DNA from 3 places in the Paenibacillus sp. FSL H7-0737 genome. Region 2 is predicted to be linked to each of the others. Evidence: riboswitches for the same ligand, from Rfam matches in the RefSeq annotation. Region 2 holds a riboswitch; each other region holds the start of a gene.
What was found. Region 2 has a riboswitch for cobalamin ahead of H70737_RS02360 (anaerobic ribonucleoside triphosphate reductase). Riboswitches for the same ligand answer to the same signal wherever they lie in the genome.

Region 1: linked by a shared signal. The riboswitch ahead of metE (5-methyltetrahydropteroyltriglutamate--homocysteine S-methyltransferase) and the one ahead of H70737_RS02360 (anaerobic ribonucleoside triphosphate reductase) in region 2 are both predicted to bind cobalamin.
Region 3: linked by a shared signal. The riboswitch ahead of H70737_RS29650 (S-layer homology domain-containing protein) and the one ahead of H70737_RS02360 (anaerobic ribonucleoside triphosphate reductase) in region 2 are both predicted to bind cobalamin.

Annotation. Positions count from the first base shown of each region.
Region 1 covers NZ_CP009279.1:4,930,226-4,935,789, forward strand. The annotation lists gene H70737_RS30450 (DUF1540 domain-containing protein) at 50-202, shown strand; gene metE (5-methyltetrahydropteroyltriglutamate--homocysteine S-methyltransferase) at 341-2,641, opposite strand; cobalamin riboswitch at 2,796-3,001, opposite strand; gene H70737_RS21665 (undecaprenyl-diphosphate phosphatase) at 3,260-4,120, opposite strand; gene H70737_RS21670 (DedA family protein) at 4,170-4,793, opposite strand; gene H70737_RS21675 (ABC transporter permease) at 4,811-5,564, opposite strand, start outside.
Region 2 covers NZ_CP009279.1:533,505-539,068, forward strand. The annotation lists gene nrdG (anaerobic ribonucleoside-triphosphate reductase activating protein) at 1-415, opposite strand, end outside; gene H70737_RS02360 (anaerobic ribonucleoside triphosphate reductase) at 412-2,397, opposite strand; cobalamin riboswitch at 2,615-2,849, opposite strand; gene H70737_RS02365 (MTH1187 family thiamine-binding protein) at 3,224-3,532, shown strand; tRNA gene H70737_RS02370 (tRNA-Thr) at 3,627-3,698, shown strand; gene H70737_RS02375 (N-acetylmuramoyl-L-alanine amidase) at 3,849-4,106, shown strand; gene H70737_RS30940 (hypothetical protein) at 4,200-4,430, shown strand; gene H70737_RS30945 (hypothetical protein) at 4,609-4,764, shown strand; gene H70737_RS30950 (sporulation protein YjcZ) at 4,795-4,896, shown strand; gene H70737_RS02385 (NAD(P)H-dependent oxidoreductase) at 5,371-5,564, shown strand, end outside.
Region 3 covers NZ_CP009279.1:903,433-908,996, reverse strand. The annotation lists gene H70737_RS29650 (S-layer homology domain-containing protein) at 1-2,302, opposite strand, end outside; cobalamin riboswitch at 2,467-2,667, opposite strand; gene H70737_RS03960 (hypothetical protein) at 2,759-3,337, opposite strand; gene H70737_RS03955 (cellulase family glycosylhydrolase) at 3,557-5,278, shown strand; gene H70737_RS03950 (hypothetical protein) at 5,341-5,564, opposite strand, start outside.

The DNA of each region.
Region 1 (5,564 bases), 2.4 Mb from region 2:
GAAGTTTTTTAATAATGCTGTCTATTACTAAAAGGGGAGGTGAACCCTCATGGCAAAAGACGTAATTTGCGAAGTTAACTCCTGCACCCACTGGGCAGAAGAGAACAAATGCAGTGCTGATTCTATCTTTGTAGCTTTCCACAGCTCCCAAGAACCTACACGTGCAGAAGAAACAGATTGCAAGACTTTCGAAAGCAAATAAGGTGATGATTTGAAGGGACCCTCCACGGTTCCTTCTTTTCTTTTCTCATTCTATCAAGAATGAGAATTATTATCAAGTGGCTGAAATAAAAAGCCAGGGAGAAATTCCCCGGCTATGTTTTATTGTATACCTCTTATGTTATTTGGAAGCACTAACTCCTGCATTTTCTCTTGCAATAGCGGCAGCCTTTACCATGTTACGAAGTGCATCTTCTGTCTCCTGCCAGCCACGTGTCTTAAGACCGCAATCCGGATTAATCCAGAACTGTTCAGGATCAAGCACCCGCAGCGCACGATCAATATTAGCTGTCATCTCTTCTACTGTAGGAACCCGTGGACTATGGATATCATATACACCAAGACCAATTCCTTTATCATACGCCTGCTCCTCAAAGCTAACGATCAGTTCCCCATGGCTACGTGAAGTCTCAATAGAGATAACATCTGCATCCATCGCTGAAATGGAGTCTATCATGTCATTAAATTCGCTATAGCACATGTGGGTATGAATTTGTGTCGTAGCCTTCACATGATTCGTCGCGATACGGAACGACTTCACCGCCCAATTCAAGTATGCCTCATGATCTTCAGCCTTCAAAGGGAGTCCTTCACGGATAGCCGGTTCATCTACTTGAATCATCTCTATGCCTGCATCCTCCAAAGCTTTAACTTCATGACGGAGCGCTAAGGCAATTTGATTCGCTACTGCTTCCCGACTAAGATCATCACGTACGAAAGACCAATTGAGAATCGTAACAGGACCAGTCAACATGCCTTTAACAGGAAGGGAAGTTAACGACTGAGCATAGACGCTTTCTTTTACAGTCATAGGCTGGATAAAAGCTATATCCGCATAAATAACTGGTGGCTTAACGCAGCGTGATCCGTAGGATTGAACCCAGCCATTACTAGTAAATAAGTAACCATCCAACTTCTCCCCGAAAAACTCCACCATATCGGTTCTTTCGAACTCACCATGCACGAGTACATCCAGACCCAGCTTTTCTTGGAAAGTGATTGCATCTGCAATCTGCTCACGAACGAACCCGTCGTAACGCTCTTGATTCCATACGCCTTTACGCCATTTCAACCTTGCCTGGCGCACTTCTACAGTCTGTGGAAAGCTTCCGATTGTTGTCGTTGGCAGAAGTGGCAGCTGCCACTTCTGCTGCTGCACCTTCAGGCGCTCAGCAAAAGGTAGGCTACGTTGGTCTGGTAAATCTGTAAGTCCCAGAACTTGCTCAGCCACATCCTTACGACCGCGTTCAGGAAGTGCACGGAAGGCAGTAAGGGCTTCGCGACTGGCTGTCAACGCAGCAGCAGCTTCTGCTGTACCCTCTAAGGCTGCAGCAAGCAGGCCAAGCTCTCTAAGCTTCTCATCAGCAAAAGCTAAAGCAGCCTTAACGGTGGCCTTCAGCTTCACCTCACCCTGAACAGTAACCGGAACATGCAGCAAACTGCAAGAAGGTTGTATAATAAGACGATCAAGTGATACATGTACACTCAGCTTCTCGATTAGCTGCAGTTTAGCATCCAGATCTGAGCGCCAGATGTTGCGTCCGTCAATAATACCCGCTCCCAGCCACTTATCCTCAGGCCAGCCAAGACGTTCAATCGATGCCAGGTTCGTCCCGCCATCATGGACAAAATCAAGACCTAAACCTTGTACCGGAAGCTTGAACAGTGCCTCCAGCGGTTCAGCAGCTTCAAAGTAAGTCTGCAGAATAATATTTAATCCAGGCACGGATTCAGCAATTTCTGTGTAAATCGAGTGAAGTAAGGATAATTCTGATTCATTAATTCCTGTAACAATCGCTGGTTCATCAATTTGTACCCAGCTTACTCCTTCTTGCTTCAGTTCCTGCAACAGCTGAACGTAAACCGGAAGAAACCGAGCAGCAATCTTCGAAATATCCGCAGATGCAAATCCTTTTGACAACTTAAGGAATGTATAAAGGCCTAAAACCACAGGTTTACCCTCAATTCCCGCTTGGGACTTGGCAAAACGATAAGCTGCCAGTGGTTTGTTCTCGGTCAGACGCGGCGTTTGTGCACCGATCTCTGGAACGATGTAATGATAGTTCGTATTGAACCATTTAGTCATCTCGCAAGCGGTAGCCTCAGCATTTCCTCTAGCCATCGCAAAATAAAGATCAAGCCCAATGTCGCCACCATCATACGCATAACGTGGAGGTACGATCCCGAACATCACAGCTGTATCTAGCACATGATCGTAGAACGTAAAATCATTTACCGGAATTAAATCAATTCCTGCCTCCTGCTGAGTCTTCAAATGCTGAAGCTGAATTCCTGTCATTTCAGTACGGAACGCTTCCTCATTTATTTTTCCCGCCCAGAAGGCTTCCAACGTTTTCTTCCACTCGCGGTTTTTTCCGATTCTTGGATAGCCAAGATTGCTTACTTTTACTTTGTTCGTCACTTTGCAGCTCCCCTTCTCCATCTTCTTATTTTGGACTCGATATCACTTGCATTCCTTTAAAAAAGAGCGCCCTTCCCTAAAAAAGTCAAAGGGAAAGACGCCCATAATATACCTATGGTTAACGTCTAACACCTTCCTATCCTCCGTAGGTGAAGCAGTGCTGTTGAAACAGGCAGGTCTCCTGGCTAGCGGTGTCAGCATCCTTAGCAGTCTTCCCAGCAGTAGTAAATTGCCAGTGACATATGTTGCTATGGACTCTTCCGTTACAGTGGCGGGACCGCATCGGCTTCAAACCGAATTTCCCTATTAAGCCTACCGAATTACTAATTTCCGGCAAGCACCTGTCTCCGATATTGTCAAGCCAAAACGCCTTCGGTGTCCTTATACGGACGGTAGGCGTTTATGCGAGAATTATAAGAAAGTATTTCGTGATACTTATACTTTCTTATCATCCATAAGCTAAAACGCCTTCAGCGTCCTTTTAAGGACGGTAAGCGTTTATGCGAGAATTATAAGGATAAAGTGAGTGTCTTAAATCTGATGTCATCATACGTGAAAGCCCCCGTCATCTGCAATAGATTACGGGGGCTTTTGTTATATCGATTCCTTATAACGGATTTAGAAAAACACGAAATATACTACTGCAGCAAGTACTATGCGATATATAGCAAATGGTAAAAGCTTAATCCGGTTGATCAATTTCAAGAAGAAACGCATCGATAATAGTGCAAATACAAAGGCACTGATAAAGCCTGCAATGAAGAACGGCAGGGCATCGATGGTGAAATATTGCCAGTTCTTCATCAGTGAGAGTAAACTGGCGCCTGCCATGATTGGAACAGCCATAATAAACGTGAAATCAGCAGCAGCGCGATGACTCATACCCAGAAGAACACCACCAGAAATCGTCGACCCGGAACGGGAAAATCCCGGCCACAAGGAGAAGCACTGGACCAGACCAACACCTAGCGCCTGCTTATATGTAATCTGATCGACACTCTCCGTTTGAATCTTCTTTGGTCCGAATAGATCCGCAATAATCATTAATACAGCACCGACTACTAGACCGATTAACACGGTGGATGTAGAGAATAAATGCTCGTCAATATAATCATTAAACAGAACCCCCAGCACGCCTGCTGGCACTAAACCTACAAGCACCTGTGTAAGCTTCAGGTGGCCGCCTTTTTCAAGCTGTGGTTGTTGCTCGGTTACAGGATCCAACTGCTTGCGGCTGAAGCGCTTTAAGCCCAGCAATTCAATGAACCTATTTCTAAAAATAACTACAACTGCTAATATTGACCCCAGCTGTATAACCACTTTGAACGTATTGGCCGTATATTGCCCAAATAACTCTGTCGATTTTAACCACATATCATCAACAATAATCATATGACCTGTGGAGGATACCGGAGCAAATTCAGTCAATCCTTCAACAATTCCCAAAATAATAGCTTTAATAATCGTTAATAGCTCCATTTGTTCTCCTCCTTTTAATCATAACTTTTATCTATAAGTCCTTCTCGGCTCAACCTTCGGTGTTCATTTTCCGGCTGCGCTTGCGGAAGAACAAATACCCAAGGATCACTACTCCACCTGCAAGAAGCACGTACACTACGTTGGAGTACATATCCATATACATGGCGATGTCTTCCCACGACTCACCCAATGCCGCACCAATAAGCACCAGCAATAGGTTCCATCCCAGCGTACCAATCGTTGTGAAGATCATAAACACTCCAAATTTCATGCCCGACATCCCTGCAGGGATCGAAATCAAACTACGCACTAGTGGAACCATCCGACAAAATAATACGGTCCAATAGCCATATTTGTCAAACCAAGCGTCAGCCTTGTGGATGTCCTTTTTGCTAATCCGGAGTAGGCCGCCCCAGCGTTCAACGATCTTTTCCAAGCGATTTACATCCAACAAACGACCGATATAATAGAGAATTACTGCACCCAGCAGTGAGCCAAGCGTAGCAGCAATAATTACACCAGGAATGGTCAAATTCGTTGTGGTTGTCATGAATCCGCCAAAAGGAAGGATCACTTCGGAAGGAATCGGTGGAAATATATTTTCAAAAGCGAGCATCAGGAAAATACCAAAGTAACCAAACTGCTCCATAAAATCTGTAATCCATGCTTGCATTTCGTAACCCCCATTATTCAGATCAAGTTCTTCTTCAAGTTGCGTAAATAACGGCTGCGAATAAAAAAGAAGTAAAGTCCCTGGACAGCCAAATATCCCAATAACACCGCCCCGGTCTCCACAGCAATAGATAAGTAAAACAACCGCTGAAGCGCAATAAAGGCAAACACACTATGCAAAATGGCTACCCCAACCGGAACAAAAAACAACAACGACAATTGTATCGTTACAATTCGGTTTAGCTCTTGATCTGTAAGTCCCATTTTGGACAATGTAGAATATTGATGACGATCATGATCTAGATCTGTATACAGCCGGAAGTAAAGGAAGCTGCCTGCTGCAATGAAAAAGACAGTACCCACCAGTAAAGAAGCGAATAGCATCGTGTTGTACAATGTTCTTTGTATTTCAAACAGCGTGCCGCTAACAACAATCGCGTATGGCGAGTTACTTTCATAGGACCGTTTCCCTTTATGAGCAAGATCCGCCGCTATACCTACTGTTCGCGGGAAGTCATCCATGTAAAATCCTGTATACAAATCGGTCTGTACGGGATGAATAGCCTTGTAAAGCTCATCGCTAATCACAACACCACTGAAATCTCCCCCATCCCTTCCATCCAGCTCCGGCAATAGATATTCAGCAATCGGAACATTTTGGGTATAACCCATTTCTCGAATGGACAGACCTTGCTTCAAGGTATATACCGGCTTTACTCTACCCGCTTGCAGACTTCGGTCTCGTTGCGAACCGATCATCACCAGTCCTTCA
Region 2 (5,564 bases):
TATCTTTCAATTCTTCTATAAAACGTCCATCTATTAATACCTGACACTGTGTAAGTAGATTCCACTCCGGCGAACCGGGAAGGGCGGTTAGTTCCTCATACGTATAACCACTGTAAATCCAGATGGGGAAGCCAGGGAGCACGGCGCGAAGCTCATGAATGAACCCAAGTACCTCTTCTGCCGAGAAAAAAGGATCGCCGCCTGCCAGTGTTAGACCATCCAGCAAAGGGTTAGCGGCGATTTCTGCAATGATTTCATGTTGACGTTCTAAGGTGAAGGCTTCTCCATATTTAAAGTTCCATGTCTCGGGATTAAAGCATCCCGGGCAACGATGACGGCAGCCGCTGATGAAGAGGACGGCCCGCATGCCCTCTCCCTCGTTAATCGACTCCGGATAGTATCCGCAAATATTCATAGATGCTTAACGCGATCCCGTACTTCGGCTTGTTTGGCGGCATTGAAGCGGGTCTGATAGTCGCCAGTTAAATAACCTGTAACTCTGCGCAAACGACGGATGTGCACGTCATTCTCATGTGCGTTGCAGGAAGGACAGTTTGTCCCAATTACGCCTTCGTATCCGCAGCTGGAGCAGCGGTCAATCGGATGGTTAATGCTGAAGTAGCTGACCTGTTGTTCTAGTGCATATTTAATGATTTTGATAAAAGCAGATGGATTGCTGCGGGCATTGCCATTTAATTCGACATAAGAAATAGCCCCGGCATTGCAGTATTCATGGAAAGGAGCTTCCAAGCTGATCTTCTGAGCAGCACCTAGATCGTAGTATACAGGGATGTGGAAAGAGTTCGTATAATACTCACGGTCAGTTACGCCCGGAATAGAACCCAGTACCTTGCGATCAATCTTGGTGAATTTGCCGGACAGGCCCTCTGCTGGTGTTGCGAACAAGGTAATGTTGAGATTAAGTTCCTCACTTTTAAGGTCGCAATACTCCCGCATGTGACGCACGATAGCCACAGCCTTGGCATGGACTTCCATATGCTCGCCATGGTGTTTGCCGTACATGGCTTTCATGCATTCCGCCATACCGATGAAGCCAAGCGACAGACTACCATGCTTCAGCAGTTCGCCTACAGAGTCTTCAGGAGCGAGATTTTCGCCGCCTTCCCAGACGCCTTCTCGCATCATGAAATCGGATGCTTTAGCTTTTTGCGCGCTTTGGATGTGGAACCGATGAAGAAGTCCTTCCAGCGCAATATCCATATAGTGGTTTAGATCCTCATAGAAGCCAGCTTCATCTGCGACGGTACGTCGGCCTGTTACTGTGCCGTGTGCCAGACCGAGCCGAACCAGATTCAGTGTATTAAAGGAAAGGTTGCCCTTCCCGGAGCAATGATTACGCCCAAAACGGTCACCGAGCACTCGGGTGCGGCAGCCCATTGTAGCAAATTCCGTATCAGGATCACTTGGATCATAATACTGCAAGTTGAGCGGAGCGTCCAGATTAGCGAAGTTCGGATATAGTCTGCGTGCAGAACATTCCGCCGCTTTTAGGAACAATTCATAGTTAGGATCACCTTGCTGTTGATTGACTCCTTGCTTGCATTTGAAGATTTGAATCGGGAACACAGGTGTTTCTCCGCTGCCAAGTCCGTTCATCGTTGCTGTTAGCAGGGAGCTGATCACAAGCTGACCTTCTGGTGAAGTACAAGTACCATAATTGATGCTGGTAAACGGAATTTGCCCACCGGATCGGCTGGACATGGTGTTGAGATTATGTACCATACTTTCAGCCGCTTGCAGGGTTTCGATTTCGGTTTCCTTTAGTGCAAAACGAAACGCTTTTGGATATAACTCCGCCAGATCGATCCGGCTCATTGTAATCTCGCCCAAAGAATCATTAGCTTGTCCCTCATCAAAATAATCCAGACCCTTGCGGAACAGCTTAGCGAAGGATTTGGTTACATAAGGTGCTAGATCATAGTCGAGTTTATTGGCGGATACGCCGCCATATTGAGCATTTTGCTGGGATTGAAAAATAATTGCTACCAGTGACATAGCTGTCATTATGGAGTTCGGAGGACGAACACTGCCGTTGCCGGTGTTGAAGCCTTCGCGGAGAAGCTTATCGAACGGGATAAAAATGCAGTTAGTCGTTCCGATTGCGTATTGATCCAGATCATGCACATAGACGACATTGTCATCAATGGCTTGCACTAGCTGCGGCGGCATCGTAAAGTTGCGGGCGTACCATTTTGAATATTCACTGCCGAACTTGCTCATTTTACCGGAGAAACTCTCTCCGTTCAAATTGGCATTCTCGCGCAGCAGGTCCAAATCCCGGCTGTCGATAATATCGCGTCCTAAATCAATGAGCTCTTCTAAAAGAACTTCTCGTGCATTTGTTGTACCGTTAAATTGTCTCTCCAACAACGTCATTGTATAGCTCTCCTCTCAGTCTATCGTCCTATCATTAAGAAGTGGGGCCGCATAAGCGGCCGTATATTCATTGTGATCTCATAAAAAAAGCATCCTCTAGCGAGGATGGCAGAAAATGCCCGATGCGTTATGTAAATATCCACACAGATATTTGCAGTGGTCTCTAAGAAGATGACCGCATGCGGACACCGTTCCTGTTCCTCGCAGGCACTCATAGTTGGTGTCGTCGAAACAGGCAGGTCTCCTGGCTTCCGTAGGACCTCTCAGCGCCTTCCCAAGGGGGCTCTTACCCCTCAGTGGCTTCTGCCAGGAGATCTGCCCATCTTAAGCTTAAAAAAGCTTGTAAGGGGCATCCGGTTACAGTGGCGGGACCGCAGCGGATTTTCACCGTACTTCCCTATTAAGCTCTAATTCCGATAAAGGATCAAAGCGCCTGTCTCCACTATATTTTGTTGTCGTTAGATAAAAATAACCCAAGATGTTGTGTTTGTAAATAGTTTTTTAGAAAACCCGCGTGGGGAGCGGGTTCTTCAAAAGTACTCCACAAATGATCCACAGGCTGTCCATAAGTAATCCACAATTGATCCACAGGCATATGAAAAATGATTCATAAATTGTCCGAAAAGATGCCACAAAGAGTCCATAAATGTAGTGCAGATGACCCTAGAATTCATGTTAGAAAAAATACTTGTGGCGAAAGTCATATTTCGGAGAATTTTGGGGAAAGAAGAAGGGGCATAATAAAGCTGAGATCATTTGTGGGAGAGCGGTGGAGTTGTTACAATAGAAGGAGACACATACTTTAAAATTCCGAGGAGGTATTCCCATGCCTATTGCTGAAGTAACCGTTATTCCGATTGGAACAGGTAGTACGAGCCTTAGCAGCTATGTTGCGGATATGCAGCGAGTGCTGAAGACGGTAGAAGGGATTACTTATGAGCTTACATCCATGGGTACAATCATCGAAGGGCCTCTTCAGCGTATTTTTGCTGCAGTCGAAGCGCTGCACGAGTCTCCTTTTTCCGCAGGTGCAGAGCGTGTCTCTACCTCACTTAAAATAGACGACCGCCGCGATAAACCCTCCACTAGCCGTGGAAAGCTGGAGTCTGTGGAGCGTAAACTACAGGTGGAATAGCAGTTCGGGAGAGTAGGGAAATAGGGAGAAATAGGCTTGCGTTTCTGGCTGAAAGTTGTATAATATTTTTTGTTTGACAGAAAAATCGGCTTAAGCTGGTGTAGCTCAGGGGTAGAGCAACGCACTCGTAATGCGTAGGCCGGGGGTTCAATTCCCTTCACCAGCATCCCAAAAAACCATATTTGGCGCGGATTCTTGAAGTTTGGGGAGTCGCGCTTTTTTGTTTCTTCTACCATTCTTCTACCGAAAGAGTGTCTTTTCCGCTTGTAATGGAGTCCCCAACGACCGGGGCCAAAAGGCAAAAAAACTGCATGTGGTGCGTGAGAGCAACATACCTGCAGTACTCACGGAGAATTTATTTTTGGATGTGGCAACCGACGCTGCCAAACTCAAAAAAGATGTGGTTATCCAAGCAATCATTGATAGCCATGTGATCGGGATTGCAAAGTACCTAGGGCTGAAAAAGAAGGAAACAGCGAATCAGGGCAACAATGACAATAAAGTGGTAGTACTCGTAAACGGCAAGAAAGAGCAAGTAAGACAGTTAACCTTACAAAGTGAACTGGAAAGTTAATTTGTCGAGCCGGAAGTTTTGGGCGCTGCTGGCCGTTACCGGCGTAACCTCTCATCATAAAATAAAGTAATACGAGCGAGGGGGAGTTTCCTGATGGATGCTTATTGCAGCTGCTTGCGCTACATGAATAGAAGAGTGCGGATTCTGACTAAAGATGGTAGACAGCACGTAGGCGTAATTACAAATGTGGACAGAAATAATGTTTACTTAAGAACGGAACATAACGGATCTGTGCACACTTCAGCTTTTTTTGGTAATCCTTTTGCTACAAATGACATCTTAACCTTGAGTTTGTTCACTCTGCTGGCTATAGCCCTTATTTAAAAAATCATAAAACCGGGAAAAACCGCCCACTGGCTTCGGCTGGTGGGTATTTTTTTGTTTTTTACGAAATGTCGGATCCCGCAACAGGCCTACTATTTTCGTTTCTTTTTTACCCAAGCACCGATACAAATCCCGCATATCTTAGTTTTGTATCCAATTAAAAAGGAGGAATTGACAAATGGGCGAAGTACGTGGAGAACGTTGTTGCGGCGTTGGTGAACGTGAACGTGAACGTGAACCTGAACGTTTTGTTGGTGGAGCCTTTACATCCACAGGGGCAATCTTAGTGCTCTTTATCCTGCTGGTCATCATTACAAAAGCTTGTATATTTTAAATTGTATTCAATTACAAAGGAGGAGTTAAAATGGGCGAATTCGCAGGAGGATATGGTGGCTTTACTTCTACCGCCGCAATTCTGGTTCTGTTTATCTTGTTGGTAATCATCTCTAAGACTTTGTTTATTTAAGTTTCAAACCTCCCAATATAGCTGCACCTTATTAAATCCGCCAGTACTCATGCTGGTGGATTTTTTTCATACATAATCAAAAACGCACCCTGTCAACCTTAAGTGGTAGGCGAGTATCCCAAATGGATTATGTTGAAATTATGCGGAAGTACCGTACCCTTCCAGTAATGGTGGGGTATTTCTTTGCGTTCAGGCAAATTTTTTTATCAGTGATATAGAGTTCATACACATAACGTTACATCCGTCTAACCTTTACTCAAGTAAAATGGCGGAATGACCCAGTCTCTCTTGTGTGATATTTGGGTGTACACCGAAGACGAGATTCGCCCCGAAGACTATACATCAATCACGTGCAGGCAGGTTGCAGTGCTTACCTTTAGGTAAGTACGTGAACTAAAAGTGCATACTTACGCGATGTCATGGTGGGAGGTATACTCAAGTCCTAAATCTGATTCAAACATGGAGGATACACCAATGAAAACACTTATTGTCGTCACGCACCCAAACATCGAAACATCCGTCGTTAATAAACGCTGGATCGAAGAACTCCGTAAATATCCAGACAAATATACGGTGCACGAGCTGTACAAAGCCTATCCCGATGAAAAAATCAACGTGGAAAAGGAACAACAGCTGATTGAAGCGCATGATAAGCTCGTCTTACAATT
Region 3 (5,564 bases), 370 kb from region 2:
GTGGTTGTTCAATTACCACATCATTCATATCAAAGAGACGGTTACTGTGATTAATCAGACGATCATAGGACACAAGTGCATACGTACCTTGGTCCGTAGCCATCCCATCTACTCTTCCGGTGAGAATATGCTTAAATCCACCATCCGGATCAGCAAAGGTAAGCAGTGCATCAATCAGTGAATTTCCCTTTTTAACAAACCTTAAGTCACTGTGCGGATCTATGCCTACGCCAGTTAAAGCAACAATGACCTGCGCGATGCTCTCACTGCTTGTGCTTCCCCAGCTTGTAAATCCACCTTGATCATTCTGTGTGCTTGATAACCATGCAATCGCGCGATCCACAGCAGCTTTTACATTAGGATCCTTTGCATAGTAAGGCGCAAGTGCTTGCATCGTCATTCCAGTGATATCGGTATCGGCTTTAGTACCAAATAACGCCCATCCACCAGTTGGTGCTTCTTTTTCTAAAATATACTGAACTAGTTTTTCTCTTGTGGTTTGATCTGTAACGCCTTCTACTACAGGAATATCATAGTTATGACTATCTAAGGCAATCAGCGCAAATATGGGACCATTAAGCCCTTGCTTCTGAACATATTGAAAATCTGCAAGTGCATTTCTTAAATCATGCCCTGCAACATTCGTGATATCTTTTCCGATCGAGGTAAGTCCTAGAATCGCTCTGGAATGCTCTGTGCTTTTAGAAGGGTCGAGTTTTCCATCCTTCATTAGCTTAGCTACTTCAGCAGCTACATTATTATAATAAAGATTGTAATAGCCACTTGGAACCTCGAAGTTGGCCCGTGCTAGAGAAAGAATCGACCATTCCCCGCTACCTGTTCCAAAAGACGGATTTTTTACAGTGTTTAGGATATAGGCAAGGTTTTTATTTAATTGTTGTTTGGCTACAACAGTAGTAGGTTGTTCAAATGGAACATCATTCATGTCATAGAGACGGTTGCTATTATTGATCAGACGATCATAGGATACGAGCGCATATGTACCTTGATCCGTAGCCATAGCGTCTACTTTACCGGTGAGAATATGCTTGAATCCACCATCCGGCCCAGAGAAGCTAAGTAAAGCATCTATAAGTGAATTTCCTTCTTTAATAAACCTAGGGTCACTGTGCGGATCTACGCCTACGCCAGTTAAGGCAACAACAACCTGTGCAATGCTCTCACTGCTTGTGCTTCCCCAGCTTGTAAATCCGCCTTGAGCATTTTGTACACTCGATAACCATGCAATCGCCCGATCCACGGCAGCTTTTACATTAGGATCCTTTGCGTAATAAGGCGCAAGTGCTTGCATCGCCATCCCGGTCATATCGACGTCGGCTTTGGTTACACCTAAAGCCCAGCCCCCGGCATCTGCTGCACCTTTTTTAACTTCTCTATCTAAGATGTACTGAACCAGGTTTTCTCTTGTGCTTTGATATATAACTCCCTTCTCATCAGGATCAGGGAATAATACTGGAATCTCATAGTTATGACTATCTAGTGCAATCAGAGCAAATATGGGACCGTTGTTCCCTTGCTTCTGAATATATTGATAATCAGCTAGTGCATTTCTTAGATCATGACCTGCAACATTCGTGATATCTTTTCCGATAGAGGTAAGTCCTAGAATGGCTCTGGAGTTCTCTGTGCTTTTACTAGCGTCGAGTTTTCCATCCTTAATTATCGTTGCTATTCGCGTAGCTACATTGTTGTAATAGAGATTGTAATAACCGTTAGGTACTTTGTAGTTCGCACGTGCTAGAGAAAGAATCGACCATTCTCCGCTACCTGTTCCAAATGAAGGATTCTTTACGGTGTTAACGATGTAGGCCAAGCTTTTATCTAACTGTTCTTTAGCAGTGATTTTATAAGTAACCTGATAGGTTACATTATCTGCTTTGTTTCCTGCGCCATCTATAGCTGTTACTGCGATTACGTTACTACCTGGGTTTAGAGATGCTTTGTACTCACCATTAGTAGCTGACAGAACGACTTGGTTCAGCTTTACTACTGGAATAATGTCTTTATAGACATTGTCTGTAACCACTACTTTGAAGCTCACATCTTTACTGGATACTTCCTGTTTATCTTGTATACCTTCTATTGAAATCGTAGGCTTCTCTGTATCTGGCTCTTGTACTAGCGCATTAATCTGCTCTACTAGAGCTTGATCAACCTCTGTTGTTACAACTGCACTATCGGCAATTGCTTCATTCGCATGAGCCGGGATTACGCTTGTAGAGAACGTCGTGATAAATACTGCTACAATAAGTAACCAAGCTAAAAACTTATTTTTCTTCATGTTTCCATAACCCTTCCCTTCTCTTCCTATGTTAAAAAACAGAATAAACTTTCATAGCACTACAAAAAAACCACTCAACATACGTCAAGAGGTTTAAGATAGTGAACCGCAACAATAGCAGGCATATACTATATCAAACACCTCTCTATCGCTCGTAGAGTTTAACGGTGTATCAGAAACAGGCAGATATTCTGGCTCAAGTATCATCACCCTTGCTACCTTCCCAGTTTCCCAGTGGTACCTTGCAAGGACTCCTCTTTCACAGCGGCGGGACCGCGCGGGATTCACACCCGCTTTCCATTTAACCAATCTATGATTGTATTTCCGAAACATTCATAATTGGCACCTATTGCTAATATTAATTTTTCCATGCTTCATCATATCTAATATAGTTGCTTTTGTCATGCAATATTTGTTTTTTGTATAACGAGTAGTTAGCGATAATCCTATTGAATATCAAATCATTTTAACCACAATATACTCTTTTTCTCTCAGCTCAAAACCATCCTTCAGTGACAAAGAGGCCAAATCAAAGATTCGATCATACTTTTTATTACGTGGGAGTCCTTCTTCCTCAGCCCAGCATGTATAGAGCTCGAACTCGGTACCAGATACCCCATAATCTGTCATAAGCCTAAATAACTCCCGACAACACTTGAGTGAGGCGTTATACGATCCCGGTAGAGTATCTTTTAGCTTAGGGGATACAGAGAAGCCGCCCCAATTCGGTGAAATCCGGTACACATACGGACTCCGAAAATGCTTGCGAATCTCATCGTTCCAATACCCAAGTTCCTCTATAAAAATACCCGCTGCATCTTCTTCCGAGTCGTATACAAGACAGTCCTCATCTCTTAAATGAGACAGATCTGCGATGTCATCCAAAGGAATTATACCTTGCAGGCGCAGAGCCTCTCTTTGTTTCTTATACTCCGGGGAATTTTTCACTTCATTATATGTCATTACTGACGGTACACTGCCTCTTTCTCCTAACGGAAGTTCTGTAGCCGAGCCTATGTAATGAAATCTGCTCACTGGATTGCCCTCCATAACTTTGGAATCACTGCAAATCACTAATTCATATATGAATTTACCACAAATTAGTAAGGTACTCGTTGAAATTATTCTATGTTAGGGTATTTGGTAAGCGTTTACAACGAATTCATGGAGGTGTACGTGTTCATCTAAGTACCAAAGTACCAAGGAAGGTCAGGTTTAAGCATCCTCAAAAATGATCTTACAAAGGAGAATTCAATGACTACTCGAATCCAGAAATCATTCTTATCATTGACCCTTGTCACCGCTCTTCTGCTCTCTTTGTTCTCATCCATTGCCGCCGCTGCCACTAAGGACGAGCAACAAGCTAAGGCAGCACCAAAGAGTAAGATCCAATCCTATGTAGACGATATGCAGCCCGGATGGAACCTTGGCAATACTCTAGATGCTACAGGTGAGGATGAAACCTCCTGGGGCAATCCGCGTGTGACCCAAGAACTGATTAAGAAAATCGCCGCACAAGGCTACAAAAGTATCCGTATTCCTATCACTTGGGATTCACACATAGGCGAAGCACCGAACTACACTATTGAAAAAGCTTACCTCGACCGTGTCGAAGAAGTTGTAGGCTGGGCGCTGGACGCCAAGTTATATGTAATGATTAACGTCCATCACGACTCCTGGTTATGGGTAAGTCATATGGAAGAGAAGCATGAGGAAACGCTGGCGCGTTATAATGCAGCATGGACTCAAATTGCTGACCGCTTCAAGGATAAATCCGATAAGCTGATGTTCGAAAGCATTAATGAACCTCGTTTCACAGATGGCGGAAGTACGGATGAAGCGAAGATGGAACAGATGCTTGCAGAGCTCAACAATTCCTTCCATCAGATCGTTCGAAACTCAGGTGGAAAAAATGATGTCCGTCCACTAGTGCTACCTTCATTAGAGACTTCTCCTACCCAACCTAGAATGGATCAGCTCTACAAGACGATTACAGCTCTTAACGATCCGAACATAATTGCGACCGTTCACTACTATGGCTTCTGGCCGTTCAGTGTGAATATCGCTGGTTACACCACGTTTGAAAAAGATACAAAAAACGATATCATCCAAACTTTTGATAACGTTTACAACACATTCGTAGCCAAAGGAATCCCTGTTATCGTTGGTGAGTTTGGACTGCTAGGATTCGATAAAGATACAGGTGTGATTGAACAAGGCGAGAAGCTGAAATTCTTCGAGTACCTTACCTATTATTTAAAAGAAAAGAAAATGACCTCCATGCTCTGGGATAATGGGCAGCATTTCAACCGCAAAACGTATAAGTGGTCCGATTCTGAGCTGCAGGGTGTATTAATGTCTGGTCTGAAGGAACGTTCCTCCAGCACTGAAAGCGATCTGGTCTATCTAAAAAAAGGTGCAGCGATCAAAGACACCAAGGTGAAGCTGAACCTAAACGGCAATAAGCTAACCATGATTAGTGCAAATGGGAAGTATCTAACAAAGGGAAAAGATTACACCTTGAATGGCGAGGAGCTCACACTCAAAGCCAGCCAACTCAAAAAACTCACAGCTTCCCAAAAATACGGTGAAAATGCCGTGTTAACGCTGAAATTCAACAAAGGTGTTGCGTGGAGACTAAAGATCATCGTGAATGACACTGCCAAATTAAGTGATGCCAAAGGTACGACTGAATCGTTTGCGATTCCAACTACCTTTAATGGTAACCAGCTTGCCACGATGGAGGCTGTCTATACCCCTGGTGGCAATGCAGGCCCGCAAGACTGGACACCATTCAAGGAGTTCGGCAATACGTTCTCACCCTCTTATAACACGAAAGAAATCAAGCTGCTTCCAGCCTTCTTTAAAGATGTTAAAGATGGAGAGGTCATCTTGAAATTCCACTTCTGGAATGGTGATATCCTTACGTACAAGATCACGAAGAGTGGAACAAACGTTGTAGGAAAATCTTCTTAACTTTCGCTGTATAACATAAAAAGAAGTGTCCCTTCACGGGGACACTCCTTTTTTTAACTACATCATACATATACTTCTTCATACGTCATCAACATCAAGCGATAGACCAGATATACTCCAAGATAAGCTCCCGTTAAAAGGAACATTGGATTCAAAAAAATTGCATGGATCGAGGTCATAAATACCGTGTTATCTCTTAATATTTCATATATAGCTAGGGCAGAAATATTACCTAAAATAAGCGTAGACAACACAGAAGCTACATTAAAAACAATACGCCACTTTA